2 regions of the Arthrobacter sp. 01T425 genome follow, and region 1 is predicted to be linked to the other one. Evidence: riboswitches for the same ligand, from Rfam matches in the RefSeq annotation. Region 1 holds a riboswitch; the other holds the start of a gene.
What was found. A riboswitch is a leader RNA that binds a small molecule or an ion and turns the genes downstream of it on or off. The one in region 1 is predicted to bind cyclic di-AMP.
Positions count from the first base shown of each region.

Region 1 (5,183 bases):
CTTTGGTCAGCTCCGGTGGTGATGCCGATATTGGCCGGCACCGCGATGGGCTTGCCGTCCTTCAGTACGTCCAGATGTGCGTGATAGTGGTCCACGTTGCCCTCCGCCGTCAGCACCGTGAGGCCGGCCTGGGCGATCCGGCCGGGCGCCCCCGTGATGTCTAATGCGAAATCAGGGGCCGGCGCCGCGGATGCCGCAGGTGACTCGGGCGACGGTGCGGTAGATGGCGCAGGGGCAGCGCACCCTGCCACCCCCAGCGTCATGGCGGAAAGTGCGATGGCGAGTGTCAGCTTGGTGTGCATGGTTGCGTAAACCGCTTTCGATCGGAGGCTTGCCAGTTCAGTCTAGGCAGATGGTCCGGGCCCACCGCCCAGGACGGCTTGGCACCGCGTTTCCGCCGCGAGCCGCGAGGGGAAAGAATGGACAGGTGAGTGATGCCGGCGAATTCATCGACCTCTCGCTGCAGCGCGAAGCTTCCTGGCGCCGCGCTGAGCAGCTTCAGGCGCGGCTGGAAACGGAGCCGGCGGGCAGCGGCCTCCGGTTCTACGGCACGTCCGTGGGCGCCGTGCGCGGCACGGTCCGGGATGCCGGCCGCCGCTATCCCGGGCTGTCCCGCGATGAGGTCACTGCGCTGAGTTCCGAACTGTGGGGCTCCGCGCTCGGAGGCTCCGGCCCGGGGGCCGCGCCGGTTTTCGAGCGCCGGCTGGCCGCCGTGGTCCTGCTGCAGGCCAACGTGAAGCTGCTGACCAACTCGGACCTCACCCGGCTGGAGGGCTTCATCCGGCAGGCGCGGGTGCGGGACCTTGTGGATCCGCTCGCCGTCGACGTCGTCGGGCCCCTGGTGGACGGACTCGATGTTCTGGCCAGGGTGCGGGCCGACAGCGTGCTGGACCGGTGGGTGCGCGAGCCCGATGCCTGGCTGCGCCGGGCCGCGCTTCTCTCGCCGTTGCTGGCGCTGCGCGCGGGCGCGGGGGACTGGGACAGGTTCCTCCGGCACGCCAACGAGGTGCTCGGCGAGCCGGGCGGGACGTTCGACGCCGACGGCACAGCAGTCCGGGATGCCGTCTCCCGGGTCCAGGCAGAGATGGCAAAGTGGAGGCCGGAGCTGCAATTCACGTCAATTGGAGAATGACCCTCCGAAATTTCGCCGCCGGCTCGGCTTTGGCCCAGGCATTTAGACATTCGGACTGTCAGGCCTTCGGCCCCCCCGGATCGCCCTGCCCAACGGCGCTGCCGGAATTTCCGGACTTGCCGCCGGCATTTGCCGGGACCGCGAAAGTCCTCGCCGCCCGTGACCCGGCGACGGCGCCCGCGGCTATGGTGACCAGCGCTCCCACCAGCAGGGCCGCGGCCTCGCCCGGGAGCAGGACCTGAAGCTGCGTGCCGATGCTCGCCGCAGCCACCGGTACGCCAAGCTGGGCCGCCGACAACACCCCGAGCGACAGCGGGAGTCCCAGGAAAGCCAGGTCGGCGTGGGCCAGCAGGGCCCCGGCCCCCAGCAACAGGCCGAGGGCCATCATGTCCGGGTGCCCGGCCAGGTCCCTTAGCGTCAGCGATGCACCCAGCCACACGAAGAAGAGCGGACCCAGGAAGCCGTCGCTGAGCGCGAACAGTTGCCGGGCCAGCCGCCGCGGTTCGCCGACCGCAGCCATCACCAGGCCGAAAGAAAAGCCCGCCATCATCACAGACACATTGCTCCACGTCGCGACACCGGCCAGGGTGAAGAGCACGGCCAGCTGGATCCGTAGCTCCAGGGCAAACTTGCGGCTTTCCGAGAGCCGGTGCACGCGCCGGCGGATTCCCTGGCGCTCCAGCCAGCGCAAGCCGACAAAGAGCACTACCGCGCACCCGGTCACCGCGAGGACACCCAGCGCCGCCTGGACTGCGTGGGGCGGATCCACCAGGAGCGGCAACGCCACAATGCAGGCTGTGTCGGCTATTGCCACCTGCGCTGTCATAGCGACGACATCTGGCCCGCCGAGGCGCAGGGAATCGACGATTGGAAGCACCAGGGCGGCCGACGAGGAGGCCAGCAGCACGACGTAGAGGGGAGCATGTCCAGTCCCGAACAGCAGTCCGATGCCGGTTCCGATCACCACCGCTGCCGCTGCGGCCACCATCGCCCGGCGGGAGCCTTTGCCGAGGGCGCCACGGATGTGCGGATCCCGCACGGGAACGTGGGTGCCTGCCACGAACATCATCAGCGCAAACCCGATATTGGCCAGCAGGGTGAACGTGGGGTCCGCGGGGTCCACCAGGGCCAGGCCTGAGCGCCCGATCGCGATGCCGGCCAGCAGCTCACCCAGCATGACAGGCAAGTGCCAGCGCGCCGGCAGGGCCAGCAGGGGGCCAGCCAAGGCGATGACGGCGATCAGCGCCAGCGACAGGAAGGTCACGGTTCGCGGCGGCCGGCCGGCGCCGGGCCTGACCGCCGTTCCACCACCGCATAGGCCTTGCCGTCCAGGAAAGCCCAGTCGTTGACAACCATGTACCCGAGCGCGTCCACCCGGTCATTAAGGATGTGCTCGTCGAAACCCCCGTCGCGCGGTTCCGCGTCCCATGTGCTCACGTGGACGTCCCCGCCGTCGAGGATCAGCAGCTCGGTGTTGACGTCGAAATCCTCTTGGGGCTGAGTGCTCAACTGGCAGATGGCGACACAATGGCTGTTCATTTTCGGGCCTCCGCTTCCGGTGGTGCTGATGGCATCATCCTATGTTCGGAAACGGCGCCGCCCTATGGGCAAATTGCGGCCCGGCATCACGGCTCCGTTACCTGAATGTGACTTTCGGGTGCGGTTCGCGCTACGGTTGATGAGTGCCTGTTGTCTCCGATACGGGCGCTCCCCAGCCGATTGCCTAACTCTGCCGCGGCCCGGGGGTAACTCGCATCAACGTCCGGCAGAGACGGGGAAACCACTTTTGATCTGCTGATATGCAGGTCTTGGGGTGAAGCCGCACAGTGCCCGCAACGACGGGCCCGGGAGTGCGGCCGGGTGCCTCCCATCCGAATCCGACAGCTCACCTCGCAGGCATTGGGAGAGGCTACATTTTTCATGACTTCAGTCAATACTTTTGCGCGCCATGCCGCCGTCCTCGCCGCCGCATCCGGCCTGGTCCTGACCAGCGGAATGGCCGCCAACGCCGCCACCGCCCCCGTGCAGCGTGACTCTGCTCCGGCGTCGAACGTCGACGTCACCGGACAGGTCAGTGCCCCCGTCAGCGCCGATTCAAGCGTCAAGATCAGCTTCGAGCGCCCCGCAGTGGATTCTGTTGCCGCGCCGGTCATCGAACAGCCCGTCGCACCGGCTCCGGCTCCCGCTGCAGCCCCGGCGGCAGCGCCCAAGGCTCCGGCCAAGCCGGTCATCCAGGTGCAGGCCGCTCCGGCAGCAGCTCCGGCAGCAGCGCCGGCCGCGGCGCCCGCGGGCGGACGCAACGCCATCATGCTCTCGGCCGCCTACAGCCAGGTGGGCATCACCCAGGACTGCACCGCCATGGTGGAAAAGGCCCTTGGCGCCGCGGGTAAGCCCGTTGGCGACATCGGTCCCCGCGCGTTCCTTGGCCTTGGAACCGTTGTGGCGACGCCGCAGCCCGGTGACATGGTGGTCCAGTCCGGCCACGTCGGCATCTACGCCGGCAACGGCCAGGTGGTCAGTGGCGGCATGAACGGCAAGAACCAGACCATGGTCCACCCGCTGTCCTGGCTCACCGCGACCGGCGGCGTGACGTTCGTCCGCGCCTAAGCCGCACGGCCCCGACCCGGGGCCAGACAGTCCGGAAAGACCGGCGCTCGAGTTCCCTTGGGGGCAACTCGACCGCCGGTCTTTCCTGTCTCCGCATTCGGGAGTCCGGGATCCCGATGGCTGATCTTTCCCCGGCGGATGGACCTCAGGGATTCCCGCTGCCCATGAGCGGAAGCATCAACTTCATGACGGTTCCCTCGTCGCCCGTCGCGGCCACCTCGACGGTGCCCCCGGCCGCGACAGCAATCTCCCGGACCAGGGCCAGGCCGATGCCAAAGCTCCGCTGTCCCTGTGAGGTGCCGGTGCCGGCCGTCCGCACGAACCGGTCAAAGATCCGGGCCTGATCGACGCCGGTGATTCCGGTCCCGGAGTCCGCCACCGTGATCACGGCGCGCTTCTGCTCGATTGAGGTCGTGATGGACACGCGGCCGCCCGGAGGCGTGTGGGCCAGCGCGTTGTCCGCCAGGGCCAGCACGGCACGCCGCAGCGCATTCTTCTCGATCCGGGCCAGCGGCCGGGCATCGGCAGAGAATTCCAGACGCACCTGGCGCTGCTCTGCCACCTGCTGGAGGCTGCCGGCGACGCTGGCGGCAGCGTCGGCGAGGTCGGCAGGGGGCGCGGAACGGTCCGGGGCCTCCGCGGTTGCCGCGAGGAGCAGTTCGTTGACAATCCCTGTCAGCGTCGCGGCGTCCTCCCGGATCCGGGCCAGGTCGTGGCTTTGCCTGGAGCCGGGCACAGTGTTGCGCTGGGCCAGCTGGATCCTGGTGTCCAGGATGGTCAATGGCGTGCGCAATTCGTGGCTGGCATCCTGGACAAAACGCCGCTCCCTTGCCAGGGCATCACTGAGGGGACGAATCGCGCTGCGCGCACTGAGCCACCCGACGATTCCGGCCAGCAGGATTCCCGCCACCCCGGCGATGATCATGGCTTCGAGGACGTCTTTGGAATCCAGGTAGGTGTAGGCCGTCCCGGCCGCCGCCGAGCCCGGCACTTCAGGATGGGCCAGTTGGTTCGTGAGGTACAGCGCCGTGGCGGCGAGCAGCCCGAGAACCATGACCGCGCACGCAGCACTGATCCGCACCGCGACCTTGAGGGAAGCCTTGCGCAGGATGGAGTGGTCCGGATTTCCGCCGGCCGGCCGGCCGTCACTCATGGGCTTCACCGATCTGGTATCCGAGGCCGTGCACCGTGCGGATCACAGCTTTGGAGATCTTCCGGCGCAGGTGATGAACATAGGTATCGATCACGCCGGGCTGCTCCGAGGCGTGGAAGCACGCCGCGAGGAGCTCATCCCGGGTGAAGACGCGGTCCGGTTCCGCGGCCAGGGCAGCCAGCAGCTGGCCTTCCTTTGCGGTCAGTGACACCGTTTGCCCGTAGACGGAACGGACGGAGCGCTGCGTTGGATCCAGTTCCCAGTCCCCGATCGCCACCGGTGCCGGGGCCG
Region 1 covers NZ_JBFTPY010000001.1:198,657-203,839, forward strand. The annotation lists gene AC1DNG_RS00980 (hypothetical protein) at 1-302, opposite strand, end outside; gene AC1DNG_RS00985 (DNA alkylation repair protein) at 428-1,132, shown strand; gene AC1DNG_RS00990 (cation:proton antiporter) at 1,191-2,396, opposite strand; gene AC1DNG_RS00995 (hypothetical protein) at 2,393-2,641, opposite strand; cyclic di-AMP (ydaO/yuaA leader) riboswitch at 2,843-3,045, shown strand; gene AC1DNG_RS01000 (hypothetical protein) at 3,053-3,739, shown strand; gene AC1DNG_RS01005 (sensor histidine kinase) at 3,885-4,892, opposite strand; gene AC1DNG_RS01010 (response regulator transcription factor) at 4,885-5,183, opposite strand, start outside.

Region 2 (5,183 bases), on a different contig from region 1:
GCACGCCGCCACCAGATTCTCCCAGGAGTCGGCCCCGCCCCGCGATTTGGGCTGGATGTGGTCGATGGTGTGGGCAGCCTTGCCGCAGTACGCGCAGCGGTGGGCATCCCGGCGCAGCACGCCGCGGCGGCTCACCGCAGTCATCGTGTTGTACCTGGGCCGGATGTAGCGGTTCAGCAGGATCACGGACGGGCGGCCCAAAATGTCCTGGGGGCCGACCACGGGGTCGTCCCCTTCGGCCACCACGCTGGCCTTTCCGGTCAGGACAAGGACGAGCGCCCGGCGGAAGGTGATGACCGCCAGCGGTTCATATCCAGCATTCAGAACGAGAGTGCGCATCCGCATACCTCTTCACGGCCGCACCCGCCAGCGGCACGAGGGCCGGCTGCCCTCTGCATGGTCGGGCTATGGATCGACAACACAAGAGTAAACACTCAAGTGCCGGATCACCGAATATTTTTTCACCGGCGCGGTCCCCGGCGCGGAAAGTTCACTGCGCGGCAACGCAAAAGACCCCCGCCTGCAGGCGGGGGTCTTTTGGAATGCTGGGGTTCGTGCTTAGGCGCCGACGCGGATGAAGACCGGGCCGGAGCCGACGTTGACGCTGTACAGCGCGGTGGTGCCGCCGTTCCAGCCGCCGTGCACTGCCATGCCGTTGCCGACGTAGACCGCGATGTGAGCCATGCCCACGCCGCCGTTCTGGTAGTAAGCGAGGTCGCCCGGGCGTGCCTCGGCGGCGCTCACGGTGCGTCCCAGGGACAGGTAACCTGCCGGCCAGCCGTGGTAGTGGATGCCTGCCGCGGCCAGGGCGTTGGTGGCGAGGGCGGTGCAGTCCTGCGCCACGCCGATCTGTGCGTAGGCAGCGGCGGCGATGGTCGCGCCTGCGCCGCTTCCGATGCCGGCGGGGGCCTGGGCAGCGACGCCGCCGCTGACGCCAAGCTCGGTGCCGCCGGCGCGGGTGGCCGTGGCGTCCTGGACCTTGACGACGGGCTTGGGAGCCTCGACGACGGGAGCCGGCGTGGTGGTCACGGCGGGCTTCTCGTAGGAGATCGCGATGGTGGAAGCGGCCGAGATGGTGGCCGGAGCTGCGGACTGGACTTCCAGGGCCGAAGCGGAGGTCGATTCGCGCTGAACATTGGTTTCAGCAGCGTTGGCTGCGATTCCGCTGGTCAGGACCAGACCGGAAGCTGCGGCGATGACCGCGGCCTGACGGCCCACGCCGCCGGCGTTGTCGCCGACAGCCTTAGCAATAACAGCCAGCGAGTTGGTCTTGGTGACCTCGGCGCGGTGCCGTGCAACGTTTGCACGAGTAGTCATTAAGTTCTCTCTTTCGTGATCCTTGGACCGCGCGCTTTCGGGCACGGACTGAGGACGCTCCGGCATCTTGGGGGTACGCCGGATCGCCCCGAAATGGGTTACTTAGCGAAGGGTGTACTGCGAAGACGCGCCAAAAGCGGAAACTGCATGCTGTCCGGGCTCGCTAGAGATTGAGCCTGCGGAACGTGATCCAATCCGGGCGCCGGCAAGGGCGGCACGTGATGTGGATTCCAGCGGGCTCGACAGAGCCTCGCCGGTGCGCATGCGCGCAGAATTGTGGCGTGAAGACACGAAAGTAGCCTCTCCCAATGCCTACGAGGTGAGCTGTCGGATTCGGATGGGAGTCACCCGGCCGCGCTGCTTCCTGGGAAGCTTTACGACTTAACCCCAAGGCCTTCTTTCGAAGGCCAAAATTGGTTCCCCCGCCCCTGCCAGACGATGTAATGCGAACGGACCTTGAGCGGTGGCAGAGCTAGGCAATCCACTCAAGAGCGCCAACTTCGGAAAAGTTGGCGTGCTTCAAACCCTACAGCAGTCCGGATCCAATGTCACATTCAGATCACGGCGTGTCACAGGAAGTTGAGAGCAGCCCATCGTCTTTTTAGAGCCAGCCGAGCGGATCAACGACATCGCCGTTGACCATCACTTCAAAGTGGAGGTGGCAGCCCGTGGAGGCGCCGGTGGTTCCGCTCATGGCGACGACGTCACCGCGGGAAACCTTCTGGCCGACCTTGACCGAGGCCGAGGACAGGTGGTTGTACGTGGTCTCCAGGCCGTTGCCGTGATCGATGACCACGCGGTTCCCCCCGCCGAAGGGATGCCAGCCGTTGAAGGTCACGGTGCCGCTGGCGGCCGCGTGGACCGCCGTGCCGCACTGGGCGGCGAAATCCTGGCCGCGGTGGAACTCCCCCGCGCCCCCGGTAATGGGGCTGACGCGGTAGCCGAAGGGCGAGGCCGTGACCAGCTGGTCGAGCGGCGCACCCAGGGTGCCGGCCGATGCCGCGCGGGTGATGGTGCCCACAGACTGGGCGCTCAGCAGCTGCTTGAGTTTCCCGTCCGGATCGCCCTTCGTGGTGACGGCCGTACGGTTGAAGTCGACTTTGGCGGCGGCGGCAGCGGTGACATCCGGCTGCACGGCAGCGGAGAGCGCGCCGGACCCGCCCGGATTCGAAGCCATCACCGGGCTCGTGACGGGGACCGTCACGGTCAGAACCAGACCAGTTGCGGCCAGGGCGATCCCGGCCTTCTGCCCGACCCCGCTGGCCGCGGCAAAGTCCGTGACCTGGCGGAACGGACTGCGACGGCGACGGCGTTCATCCCGGTGCACGTCCCGCGGGCGTTCGGCCGTGTGTGCGACGACGGGACGCGGCTCCGGAGCGGGACCGGTCGCGCGGCGACGGCCCCTGGAGGTCTGGGTGGTCAAGAACGGTTCCTCTCTGGATGGCCTGCGAAGTTAGCTGTCGGATTCGGGTCAGAGAGATCAAAGACCCGGTCCGCCGTTGCAAGCAGCCACGCACAGATGCATCCCCAGGGGATCCTTCGGTGGAAGCTGCTTGCCGCTGACGGACTTCACCCCAAGGCTGCCGAAGTAGCAGCCGAAAGTGGTTCCCCCGCCCCTGCCAGGAGGTAGTTCTGCGACTGATCCGCTGGCAGGGCTCGGCTTCGGATCAGGTAACGCTTTGGTATCGGTACTGGGCACTAACTATAGGCGATTAAGCCGCCCGGTAATAAATCCGTAACCGCAATTGTGGACAACTCGTGGGTCGTCCCATGACCGGCGCGTAGTGGCTGGTCAGGCGACTGTTACAAAGACGTGCGCGGCAACCTCGGGCGGCAGTTCCAGGGCACCTTCGATATCGGGGACGCGGACCGAGATGTACTCCCCCACCCGCTCCAGCGAGACAAGCGCGCCAGGCCTGATTCCGCCCTCGTCGAGCTGGGCCAGAAGCTCCGGCTCCACCTGGATCGGCTCCGCGAGCCGGTTGACCGTAACCCTGGAAGTTACCCCGTAGCCGGCCATGGCCTCCAGCAGGTTCACAGGCCTGTCCACGGGGGCGCCATTGGGCACGCCGCCAAGATCCGCAAGCCCCGGAATGGGGTTTCCGTAGGGCGAGACCGTCGGGTGGTTGAGCATCTCGAAGATTCTTCGCTCGACGCGTTCGCTCATGACATGTTCCCAGCGGCACGCTTCCTCGTGGACGTAGGCCCAGTCGAGCCCGATCACGTCCGCGAGGAGGCGTTCGGCCAGACGGTGCTTGCGCATGACACCGATTGCACGTTTCCGTCCGGTTTCCGTCAGTTCAAGGTGCCGGTCGCCGGAAACAACCACCAGCCCGTCGCGCTCCATCCGGCCGATCGTCTGGGACACAGTGGGGCCGGAGTGGCGGAGCCGTTCGGCGATGCGGGCGCGGAGGGCAACGATGTTTTCTTCTTCAAGTTCCAGAATGGTCCGAAGATACATCTCCGTGGTATCGATCAGATCCGTCATTCAGCTCAGCTCCTCGAGCGCAGTCCTAGCGTCATTCCCACCGTACCGCGTGCGGGCTGCATGCAGGATGCGCCCAGGCGGAAACCGCCGTACGTTCGCATGCCAGCCTAGCCTATTTTGAATTACTCCGGATAATCTTTCGATCGACCTGGAGCTATTGTCCCAGCCCCAGCCGGCCGGCCGTCCCCGGCGTCTCAATGACCGGACTATGACAGGCCTTTTTCCGTATCGCCGGGGGCTGTCAGGCAAAATAAAACAGGCAGAATAAAACAGGCAGAATGAAAAGTGGTGTCCGTGGTGGCCATCCCTGCCCGCCACCTCCCAGCCACGCTACGAACCAGCCGAAAATTGGAGCCACTGTGAGCGACACCAGCATCACGATCCCCGCCAACCTCCTGCCCAAGGACGGACGGTTCGGCGCCGGCCCGTCCAAAGTCCGGCCGGAACAGATGGACGCCCTCGCCGCGGCATCGTCGAAGCTGCTGGGGACCTCGCACCGCCAGGCGCCCGTGAAGAACCTGGTCGGCTCGGTGCGCAGCGGCCTCAGCGAATTCTTCCGGGCACCGGAAGGCTATGAAGTGGTGCTGGGCGTCGGCGGATCTACCGCGTTCTGGGACATTGCCAGCTTCGGGCTCGTGGAGAACAAAGCGCAGCACCTGTCCTTCGGCGAGTTCGGCTCGAAGTTCGCCTCCGCCACCAACAAGGCGCCGTTCCTTGCCGAGTCCTCCATCATCAAGGCCGAACCCGGCACCCGCCCCACCGCCCGGGCGGAGGCCGGCGTCGACGTCTATGCGTGGCCGCAGAACGAGACCTCAACCGGCGTAGCCGCCCCCGTCCAGCGGGTGGCCGGCGCCGACGAGGGGTCGCTGGTGCTCGTGGACGCGACCTCGGCCGCGGGCGGGCTGGACGTGGACGTGGCGGAGTCGGACGTGTACTACTTCGCGCCGCAGAAGAACTTCGCGTCCGACGGCGGCCTGTGGCTGGGCCTGTTCTCCCCGGCCGCGCTGGAACGGGCGGCACGGATCAAGGCCGGCAACCGCTGGATTCCCGACTTCCTTGACCTCCAGACGGCGATCGACAATTCCCGGCTGAACCAGACCTACAACACCCCCGCACTGGCCACCCTGGTGACCCTGGACGCCCAGGTGCAGTGGCTCAACGCCAACGGCGGCCTGGACTTCGCCGCCGGCCGGACCGCGGATTCTGCAGGCCGCATCTACCGCTGGGCCGAAGCGTCCGAATACGCCACGCCGTTCGTGGCCAAGGCCGAGGACCGCTCGAACGTGATCGCCACGATCGACTTCGATGACTCGATCGACGCCGCGGCCATCGCCAAGGTGCTCCGCGCCAACGGCGTCGTCGACACCGAGCCGTACCG
Region 2 covers NZ_JBFTPY010000010.1:21,471-26,653, reverse strand. The annotation lists gene AC1DNG_RS12205 (HNH endonuclease) at 1-339, opposite strand, end outside; gene AC1DNG_RS12200 (NlpC/P60 family protein) at 559-1,317, opposite strand; cyclic di-AMP (ydaO/yuaA leader) riboswitch at 1,613-1,782, opposite strand; gene AC1DNG_RS12195 (M23 family metallopeptidase) at 1,919-2,740, opposite strand; cyclic di-AMP (ydaO/yuaA leader) riboswitch at 2,745-2,959, opposite strand; gene AC1DNG_RS12190 (iron-dependent transcriptional repressor DtxR) at 3,110-3,805, opposite strand; gene serC (phosphoserine transaminase) at 4,165-5,183, shown strand, end outside.
Region 2: it holds a riboswitch for cyclic di-AMP, as region 1 does, so the genes downstream of both, AC1DNG_RS12200 (NlpC/P60 family protein) here and AC1DNG_RS01000 (hypothetical protein) in region 1, are expected to answer to the same signal.